DNA from 3 places in the Streptomyces sp. NPDC039430 genome. Region 2 is predicted to be linked to each of the others. Evidence: riboswitches for the same ligand, from Rfam matches in the RefSeq annotation. Region 2 holds a riboswitch; each other region holds the start of a gene.
What was found. Region 2 has a riboswitch for S-adenosylmethionine ahead of ACZ7LS_RS01055 (aminotransferase class V-fold PLP-dependent enzyme). Riboswitches for the same ligand answer to the same signal wherever they lie in the genome.
Positions count from the first base shown of each region.

Region 1: it holds a riboswitch for S-adenosylmethionine, as region 2 does, so the genes downstream of both, ACZ7LS_RS12330 (glutathione S-transferase family protein) here and ACZ7LS_RS01055 (aminotransferase class V-fold PLP-dependent enzyme) in region 2, are expected to answer to the same signal.
Region 3: it holds a riboswitch for S-adenosylmethionine, as region 2 does, so the genes downstream of both, thrC (threonine synthase) here and ACZ7LS_RS01055 (aminotransferase class V-fold PLP-dependent enzyme) in region 2, are expected to answer to the same signal.

Region 1 is NZ_JBVKAK010000004.1:93,525-96,791, forward strand. It holds gene ACZ7LS_RS12320 (LLM class flavin-dependent oxidoreductase) at 1-860, opposite strand, end outside; gene ACZ7LS_RS12325 (putative leader peptide) at 957-1,367, opposite strand; SAM riboswitch class IV at 1,326-1,469, shown strand; gene ACZ7LS_RS12330 (glutathione S-transferase family protein) at 1,684-2,466, shown strand; gene ACZ7LS_RS12335 (LLM class flavin-dependent oxidoreductase) at 2,519-3,267, opposite strand, start outside.
Region 2 is NZ_JBVKAK010000001.1:245,663-248,929, forward strand. It holds gene ACZ7LS_RS01055 (aminotransferase class V-fold PLP-dependent enzyme) at 1-1,282, opposite strand, end outside; SAM riboswitch class IV at 1,500-1,617, opposite strand; gene trpD (anthranilate phosphoribosyltransferase) at 1,719-2,783, opposite strand; gene qcrB (cytochrome bc1 complex cytochrome b subunit) at 2,978-3,267, opposite strand, start outside.
Region 3 is NZ_JBVKAK010000010.1:190,773-194,039, forward strand. It holds gene ACZ7LS_RS25325 (glucosyl-3-phosphoglycerate synthase) at 1-990, opposite strand, end outside; SAM riboswitch class I at 1,159-1,288, shown strand; gene thrC (threonine synthase) at 1,306-2,607, shown strand; gene ACZ7LS_RS25335 (ubiquitin-like small modifier protein 1) at 2,660-2,935, shown strand.

The DNA of each region.
Region 1 (3,267 bases), on a different contig from region 2:
AGGGTCTCGTGGGCGCGGCCTGCCGCGGTCTGCTCGGCGCGGATCTCCTCGACGACGGCGCGGGCCTGGCCCGCGCCGGACGGGGTGACGTAACCGATGTCGGCGGCCCGTGCCACCAGCCGGTAGCCGCTGGTGGAGTGGGCGAGGGCGCTGACGAGTGGCTGGCCCTGGGGTGGGCGGGGCGTGATGGAGGGGCCCTTGACGCTGAAGTGCCTGCCCTCGAAGTCGATGTAGTGGAGCTTGTCGCGGTCGATGAAACGGCCGGTGGCGACGTCCCGGATCTCCGCGTCGTCCTCCCAGCTGTCCCAGAGCCGGCGCACGACCTCGACGTAGTCCGCGGCCTCGTCGAAGGCATCGGCCACGATCTCCCGTACAGCGGGCGTGTCGTAGTCCTCCCGGCGGAACGGCGGGAACGTACGGCGTCCGAAGTGCGCGGCCTCGTTCTGGCGTGCCGTGATCTGTACGCGCAGGCCGGCGCGGCCGGTGCTCACATAGTCGAGGGTGGCGATCGCCTTGGAGAGGTGGAACGGCTCCGTGTGGGTGGCCACGACCGTCGGCACCACGCCGATGTGGTGGGTCAGCGGGGCGACCCGCGCGGCGATGAGAACGGCGTCCAGACGGCCGCGGACCTGGTCGGTGCGGCCGTCGGGTCCGGTGAACGACGAGGACTGGAGACCGAGCGCGTCCTCGATGGTCACGAAGTCGAGCAGACCGCGCTCGGCCTCGGTCACGAGGTCGGTCCAGTAGGCGGCGGTGAGCAGTTCACCGGGGCGCGCGACGGGCTCGCGCCAGGCGGCCGGGTGCCAGCCGGCACCGTCGAGGGCGACGGCGAGGTGCAGCGGGGAGGGTGACGAGGACAAGGGAGTGACGCCTTCCTGATCAGCCGTACGAGGGGAGCCGACACCCGCACTCGGGGTGCGGCTGGAGGACAGCAGGTCACGCGTGAGGGCAAGCGGTCACGCGCGACAGAGCGCGCCGGCCACGCGCAGCAGGTCGATGTGCGTCCGGGAGTACAGGTGCAGAGGGCGGGGCGGGGCGGGTGCCACGGCACGGCTGCGGGACACGGGACGCATGTACCTCACCTCCGCCCTTCCGGCCCGGCGGCCTCCTGGGCCCCGGGGCCTTGTCGGCCTCGCGCTCGTGGCTCCCCCAAGGGCACACCACACAAACGTCAGCAGCGACAACAGCCCGGCTATTCCCTTTCTTCCGGCGGTCGGGATTTCTTTCGCCGGACCCACCGCGCGTGTACGCGAGTGACCATCAGGTGAGACCGAGCGCCCGGCTTCCTTGACGGCGTCACGGAGCGCACCGAGACTGATGTGGACGGTCACGATTGTCAGCGCCACGGCGTGGGTTCGCCCGCGCATGTGGTCATCGGCCCCGGCCCGCCGACAGGCAACCCTTCCACCGCGACGGGGTGCTCCGGGTGACGACCGGGTCCCGCCGGCGCGGCGGGGCAAGCGCGGTCTCGCGTCTCGCGAGCCCCGGAGGTTGGAACGGGTGGCAATGCCCAGGAACGGCTTGACGAGGCGCCTGCACATCGATCTCCTGCGTGTCTCCAGCGCTTACTGATCCGCCGACGGTCCGCGCGATCCGGACCCGTGCGAAAAGCGCAGTCGCTCCGCATCCGGCCGCTGGTGCCCACAAGGCGGCAGTGGCTTCCTCGTTCCCCAAGGGAGAGTCATGCCCGAGACAGCTTCGCGCAGTTCCAGCACGGCCACCTCCGGTGGCTGTCATGAGAATCCGTCCGCTTCGAGGCTTCGTCCCAGGGGAGCCACCGCGCCGCCCCGCCCGCACCACTTCCACAGCCGGATCGGCGTCGGCCTCGCCGGCGGCTTCTACCCGGCACCGCACCGTTACGACCTTTACCTGTCGGCGTGTTGTCCCCGCTCACTGCGCATCTCGGTCACCCTCGACCTGCTCGGCCTGAAGGACTCGGTCGGCACCACGCTCCTGACACACCCCGCCGGAACGCCCGACGCCTTCGCCTCGCTGCGCGGCGCGTACGAGGCGACGGTGCACCACTACGACGGGCCGTTCACCGCGCCCGCGCTGCGCGACCGCTGGAGCGGACGCATCGTCAGCAACGATACCGACGGGATCCTCCGCGACCTCGCGAGCCTGTTCTCCGGCCATGACGAAGCGCGCCCCTCCCCCCTCAACCCGCCGGCACTCGCCCCGGACATCGACGCCCTCCGCGACCTGCTGGACCGGGAGATCACCCCGGCCGCCCAGTCCCCGGGACGCTCGGCGGCACTGAGCCGGCTGGACCGTCAACTCGCCGCACAGCCACACGCGTTGGGCGAGGATCTGACGGCCGCGGACGTGGACCTGTGGGTGGCGCTCGTCCATCTCGGCCCGGCCGGCACCCTCCGCTCGTACCCCCGGCTCCGGGCCTACGTGAGCCGCCTCGGCGACCACCCGGCCTTCCGGAGCGGGATCGAGGCGGTACCCGACGCGGCCTGAGCCCCGGGCACGACGGCGAGGGTGACCGGCGTCGCGCCGCCGGTCGCGGAGGTCAGCGCAGCCTGGGCAGCAGCTGGTCCCCGATACGGACGGTCTCCTGCTTGTACGGGGTGTCGGAGAGGACGAAGTGGGTGATGCCCAGCGCGCGGTAGTTGCCCAGTGCCGTGGCCACGTCGGCGGCCGAGCCGACCAGCCAGGTGGTCGCCGCTCCCCCGCCGCCGACCTTGCCGGGAGTGGTGTACAGGCAGGTGTCGAGGACCTCGCCGCGCGCGGCGAGGTCGAAGAGCCGCTGCTGTCCGGTGGCGGTCCAGCGGTTCCCCGTCCAGGTGGACTCCCCCGAGTCCTCCGTCATCTTCGCGACCTTCTCCTCGGCCGCCCGCCATGCCTCCTCCGTGGTGTCGCGCACCAGCGTGGTGATCCGCAGTCCGAACTGGAGGGGCTGGTGCCGGCGTCCCACCTGCTCGCTCAACGCCTTGAGCCGGTCGATGCGTTCGGCGAGGCCGTCGAGTGGTTCGCCCCAGAAGAGCTGGACGTCCGCCTCCGCCGCCGACACCCGTTCCGCGGCCTCGGAGGCGCCGCCGAAGTAGAGCGTCGGATGCGCCCTCGTATCGGTGACGTACGGGCCTGGTGCGACCGTGGATCCGCTGACCTGGAAGTACTCGCCGTCGAACGTCACGCCCTCCTCGGTCCACAGACGCCGTACGAGGTGCAGGAACTCCTGGGTGCGGGCGTACCGCTGCGCGGGGTCGCTGCGCAGGTCGCCGTAGGCGGCCGGATTGTCGAGTCCGCTGACGATGTTGA
Region 2 (3,267 bases):
GCTCGTCCGGTGTCCCGGCGCCGAAGCTGACCCGGATCGCGTTGAGCGACCGCTCGCCCGGCTCGGCCTCCGGGGCGCCGCACTCCCCCGGGTCCTGCGGGTCGCTGTCCAGCAGCGTCCGTACCAGCGGGTGGGCGCAGAAGAGCCCGTCCCGTACGCCGATGCCGTACTCCGCGGAGAGCGCGGCGGCGAAGTGCGAGCTGTTCCACCCCTCGACCACGAACGAGAGCACCCCGACCCGCGGCGCGTCGTCACCGAACAGCGAGAGCACCCTCACCTCGGGCACCCCGGCCAGCCCCTCCCGCACCCGGGCCACGAGCCGCTGCTCGCGCGCCACCAGCGCGTCGAACCCGGCGTCGGTGAGCGCCTTGCAGGCCGACGCGATCGCGTACACCCCGATGACATTGGGCGAACCGGCCTCATGACGGGCCGCCGTGGTGTGCCAGTCGACATCCACCCCGCCGTCGGCCCGGCGCGCCACCTTTCGGCTGGCGCCGCCCCCGGCGAGATACGGCTCCGCGTCCCGGAGCCAGTCGGCCCGCCCCGCGAGCACCCCGGATCCGAACGGCGCGTACAGCTTGTGCCCGGAGAAGGCCACCCAGTCGACGTCCAGCTCGGCGATGTCCACGGGGTGGTGCGGCGCGAGCTGAGCGGCGTCCAGCACGATCCGGGCGCCCCCCGCGTGCGCGGCGGCGGCCAACTCCCGTACGGGCCACAGCTCGCCGGTCACATTGGACGCACCGGTCACACAGACCAGCGCGGGCCCCGCGGCGGCCCGCCCGGCGAGCGCCCGCTCCAGCGTGGCGACGGCCTCGTCGGGCGTCCTGGGCGCGTTCAGATACGTCACCCGCGCGTCCCGCCACGGCAGCAGGGCCGCGTGGTGCTCGGTCTCGAACACGAACACCTCGCACTCCGCGGGGAGCACGGCCGCCAGCAGATTGAGCGAGTCGGTGGTCGAGCGGGTGAAGACGACCTGGTCATCGGCGCGGCAGCCGAGGAACTCCGCGACCGTCCGGCGGCTGTTCTCGAACAGATCCGTGGAGAGCTGCGAGAGATAACCGGCGCCCCGGTGGACACTGCCGTAGTACGGGGCGTACGCGGCGACGTCGTCCCACACCCGCTGGAGGGCGGGGGCGCTGGCGGCGTAGTCGAGCGCGGCGTAGGTGACCTCGCCACCGGTGACGAGCGGGACGCTCACCTCACGCCCGAGCACGGGCAGCGGGGCGGCGCAGGCGGGGTCGTCGGAGAGGGTCGTGGCGGCGGCGTTCGGGCGTGCGGACATGGCGATATCTCCCGGCGGGACAAGTCGGAACGGCTTCAAGTCCCCGCGAGGCGCGGCGTGCGCCAGCGGTGCGCGGCTGTGCCGCGGTGGTCGCGGGGGTGTGCCTCAACGCACGGGTCGCCGTACGGAGGTGTTGAAGAGGGGGCGTGATCGCCCTAACGCATTCGCTTGCTCACGAGACTGCTCCCTTGAGGACCAGGACCCCAAAGGTGGCAGGGGTCCGCGCTTGCCGCGGACCTCGCTGCCCACGGCCTGGTCTTCACCCGGGGCACCCCGCCACGGACGGAGGGTTGCCGGACAGCGAGCCGGGGCCTTAATCGCTGTCACTCATGACCTTGCCGAAGATTATGCCATACGGGTGCCGGACGGTAGATGGGGGCCGGGCTTCCTGCCGGGGCGCCGAAGGCGGCCGGCGCACGGCCCCCACCTACCGGTCCTACGACTGCGACGCGGCGATCCAGCGGGCGAGAGCCCGGCCCGCTTCGCCCGAGTCGATCGACTCCGCCGCCTTCTCCATTCCCGCCGACAGCTGCGCCTCCAGCGACTCCCCCGTCGGATCCAGCGCCACCAGCGCCGCCGCCGAGTTCAGCAGCACCGCGTCCCGCACCGGCCCCGTCTCCCCCGCCAGCAGCCGCCGCGCGACGTCCGCGTTGTAGGAGGCGTCCGCGCCGCGCAGCGCCTCCACGGGCACCAGTTCGAGGCCCACGTCCCGCGGGTCGAAGGCCTCCTCGGAGACCTTGCCGTCCCGGACGACCCATACCCGTGATGTCGCGGTGGTGGTCAGCTCGTCGAGGCCGTCGTCGCCGCGGAAGACCAGCGCGGAGGAGCCGCGCTCGGCCAGTACGCCCGCGATGATCGGCGCCATCCGGGCGTCGGCGACACCCGTCGCCTGCGCGCGGACCCTCGCCGGGTTGGTCAGCGGGCCCAGGAAGTTGAAGGTGGTGCGGATGCCCAACTCGCCTCGCGCGGCGGCCACATGACGCAGGGCGGGGTGGAACTTCACGGCGAAGCAGAAGGTGATGCCCGCTTCCTCGGCGACCTCGGCGACCCGCTGCGGGGTCAGTTCCAGGTTGACGCCGAGCTTCTCCAGTACGTCGGAGGCTCCGCTCGCCGAGGACGCGGCGCGGTTGCCGTGCTTGACGACCTTCGCGCCGGTGCCGGCGACCACGATCGAGGACATGGTCGAGATATTGACGGTCTTGGCGCCGTCGCCGCCGGTGCCGACGATGTCGACGGTCCTGCCGGGCACCTCGATGAGGTTGGCGTGCGCGTACATCGCGCGGACGAGGCCGCTGATCTCCGCGACCGTCTCGCCCTTGGCCCGCAGCGCGACGACGAAGCCGGCGATCTGGGCATCGGTGGCCTCGCCGCGCATGATCCGGTCCATCGCCCAGGCGGTGGCGTCCGCGCTCTGGTCGGCGCCGCTCAGCAGCGCGTCCAGTACGCGGGGCCAGGTGCGGGCCGCCGTGGTGTCGCCTCCGACGGGGGTCACAGCGCTCATGCTCGCTCCTGGGTGTCCGGGTCCAATGCGTGGGCCGTGTGTGCGGCCTGTGGCCAGCCTATCGGCGCGTACCGGCGCGCAGGGCGGATGCCCGTACTCCGGAACAGGGCGTACGCCGAGGGCCCCGGCCGGTTCCCTCGCGGAAGACCGGGCCGGGGCCCTCGGTGGTGGCGACCTGGTGAGGCCGGGCGGGATCAGTGGTGGCCGTGGCCGCTGGTGATCTCCTTGTACTCCTCGGCGGTGGGCTTGGGAATCTGGTTGCCCTCGCCGTAGTAGCCCTTGCTCAGCTTCGTGCGGAGCTTCTCGCCGGGGCTCACCTTGCGCTCCACGCCGTTCTCGTCGACCGTGGGGCCGATCTCGGCCGGCTTGTACTGCTCGTGCGCGGTGAGCTTGTGCAGGTCTCCCTGCTCCAGCGGGGTGTGGACCTCGATGAACTCACCGTGCGGCAGCCGCTTGATGACACCGGACTCGCGTCCGTGCAGCA
Region 3 (3,267 bases), on a different contig from region 2:
CCGTACCAAGTGCGCCCGGGACAACCGCAGCTGCGCCGTACGGTAGATCGCCGCGGCCATCCGCCCCAGCGCCCGCTCGTCCTGATGACGGTGGATCCGCACCCCGACATCGACCTGCCCCAGCGCATCGAGCCCCGCCGTGTGCAGCGCGTCCACGAGCAGGCCCAGCTCCACGCCGTACCCGACGGGGAACGGCAGCCGCTCCAGCAGCGAGCGCCGCGCCGCGTACTCACCGCCCAGCGGCTGTACGAAACCGGCCAGCCGCGGCCAGTGCAGATTGAGCAGCGGCCTGGCCACCAGCTCGGTCACGCGCCCGCCCTGACCGCCCAGGCTCCCCTGCCCGCCCCGGTCGCCCCGGTCGCCCCGGTCGCCCCGGTCGCCCCGGTCGCCCCGGTCGCCCCGGTCGCCCCGGTCGCCCCGGTCGCCCCGGGCGCTCCGGTCGCTCCCGTCGTCCCGGTCGTCCCGGGCGCTCCGGTCGTCCGGGTGTCCCGCCGCGGGCTGGAGCAGCGGACGGTCGTACATCGCCTTCACGAACTGCATGTCCTGATCGGTCAGCAGCGGCCCCACGATCCCCGACACGAAATCGGCCGAGAACCGACGCAGATCGGCGTCCACGAAGCACACGACATCGCCGCTCGTCACCAGCAGCGACCGCCACAGCACCTCGCCCTTACCGGGCAGGGCCGGCAGCCGCGGCAGTATCGCGTCCCGGTCCTCCACGCGCGCGCCCGCCGCCGCCGCGACCGCGGCCGTCCGGTCGGTGGAACCGGAGTCGACCACCACCAGTTCATCGACGAGCCGCACCCGCTCCATCAGTTCGCGCCGGATCACGGACACGATCTCGCCGACCGTCTCCTCCTCGTTCAGCGCGGGAAGGACCACACTCACCGTCGTCCCGCGCGCGGCCTTCGCCACCATCAGCCGGTCGAGCGGGCGGTCGGCCACGGACCAGGAACGCCTGGTCAGCCAGTGCTCCACCTCTTCCAGCACGGTCGGTACTCCCTGTGCGTGTGCCATGAACGTGATCCATCTCGCGGTGCGGACGACTATCTCAACCGTGCGCTCCTTCGGTTACAGTCTTGAACAACACGAATGACCCACGCATGCCGGGGGTCGTTACGTGGAAAAACGCATCGGACCCCGGGTCCGGCGCCATAGCGCTCATCCAGAGGGACTGAGGGAACGGCCCGTTGAAGTCCCGGCAACCCTCCCGCCGACCATTCGAGGTCACGGTGGGGAAGGTGCCAATTCCGTCTCGTGGCGAAGTGCGTCGCGAGGAAGATGAGGAGAAAGGGCCTCGCCTCCATGGCTGTGCAGACCGCCGAACAGAACACCGACTCCGACACCGGGGCCGTTGATCTCGGACCCGCCGCCGCACTCTCGTGCCGCGAATGCGGAGAGCGCTTCGACCTCGGCCCGATCTTCGCCTGCGCGAGCTGTTTCGGGCCACTCGAAGTGGCGTACGACCTGCCGAGCGGCAGCCCCGAAGAGCTGAAGAAGCGCATCGCCGAGGGCCCCGACAACATCTGGCGCTACGCGCCGCTGCTGCCCGTCCCCGCCGACGTGGCCACGAAGCCCAATATCAACCCCGGCTTCACCAAGCTCGTCAAGGCCGACAACCTCGCCCGCGAACTGGGCGTCACCGGCTCCCTCCACATCAAGGACGACTCCGGCAACCCGACGCACTCCTTCAAGGACCGCGTCGTGGCCATCGCCGTCGAGGCCGCCCGCGCCTTCGGATTCACCACGCTCTCCTGCTCCTCCACGGGCAATCTGGCCGGGGCCGTCGGCGCCGCCGCCGCCCGCGCCGGCTTCCGCTCCTGCGTCTTCATCCCGCACGACCTGGAGCAGGGCAAGGTCGTCATGGCGGCGGTGTACGGCGGTGAACTCGTCGGCATCGAGGGCAACTACGACGACGTCAACCGCTTCTGTTCCGAGCTGATCGGCGACCCGCTCGGCGAGGGCTGGGGCTTCGTCAACGTCAACCTGCGCCCGTACTACGGCGAGGGCTCCAAGACGCTCGCGTACGAGATCTGCGAGCAGCTCGGCTGGCGGCTGCCCGACCAGATCGTCGTCCCGATCGCCTCGGGCTCACAGCTCACCAAGATCGACAAGGGTCTCCAGGAGCTGATCAAGCTCGGCCTCGTCGAGGACAAGCCGTACAAGATCTTCGGCGCCCAGGCCGAGGGCTGCTCGCCGGTGTCCACCGCCTTCAAGGCCGGACACGACGTCGTACGGCCGCAGAAGCCGGACACCATCGCCAAGTCCCTGGCGATCGGCAACCCGGCCGACGGCCCCTACGTCCTGGACATCGCGCGCCGCACCGGCGGCGCCGTCGAGGACGTCACCGACGAGCAGATCGTCGACGCGATCAAGCTGCTGGCGCGCACCGAGGGCATCTTCGCGGAGACGGCCGGGGGTGTGACCGTCGGCGTGACGAAGAAGCTGATCGAGGCCGGTGTCCTCGACCCGGCGCTCACCACCGTCGTCCTGAACACCGGCGACGGCCTCAAGACGCTCGACGCCGTCGCCCCGACGACCGGCCCGACCGCGACCATCCGCCCGAGCCTGGACGCGTTCCGCGACGCCGGCCTGGCCGGCAGCTGACGACCACCACGACGTTTCCGACGTTTCGGAAGACGGAAGGCAGAACACCACCATGAGCGTCAACGTCCGCATCCCCACCATTCTCCGTACGTACACCGGCGGCAAGGCCGAGGTCGCCGCCGAGGGGGCGACCCTCTCCGAGGTCATCCAGTCCCTGGAGGCCAACCACCCGGGCATCGCCGGCCGCGTCCTGGACGACCAGGGCAAGCTGCGCCGCTTCGTGAACGTGTACGTGAACGACGACGACGTCCGCTTCGAGCAGGGCCTGGAGACCGCCACCCCGGCGGGCGCCGGCGTCTCGATCATCCCCGCCGTCGCCGGAGGCTGACGCCAGGTCACCGCCGCGCGTCTTTTCTCCGCTCTGTGACTGGAACGGCCCCCTCCGTAAGAGAAGCGGAGGGGGCCGTTCTACATGGTTGAGCGCGGTAGAGTAGGGGAACGCCCCGCTGTCGCCGCTGCCGAAGGCATGCGAGAACGCGACAACATGAGGCCGATGTCGGAGTGCCGTATGCGCCGTAGGTGCGCTTTGCCCGGCCCGACTTGCCCTGGAACGCTGGGAATTCATCTCTATGTGTGTTCGGCCATGCCCAGAATTCTCGTCCGATTGACCTGTTGCAGAGGGCAGTTGGGCAGATACATTCAGCCGCGGTCGACGCGTTC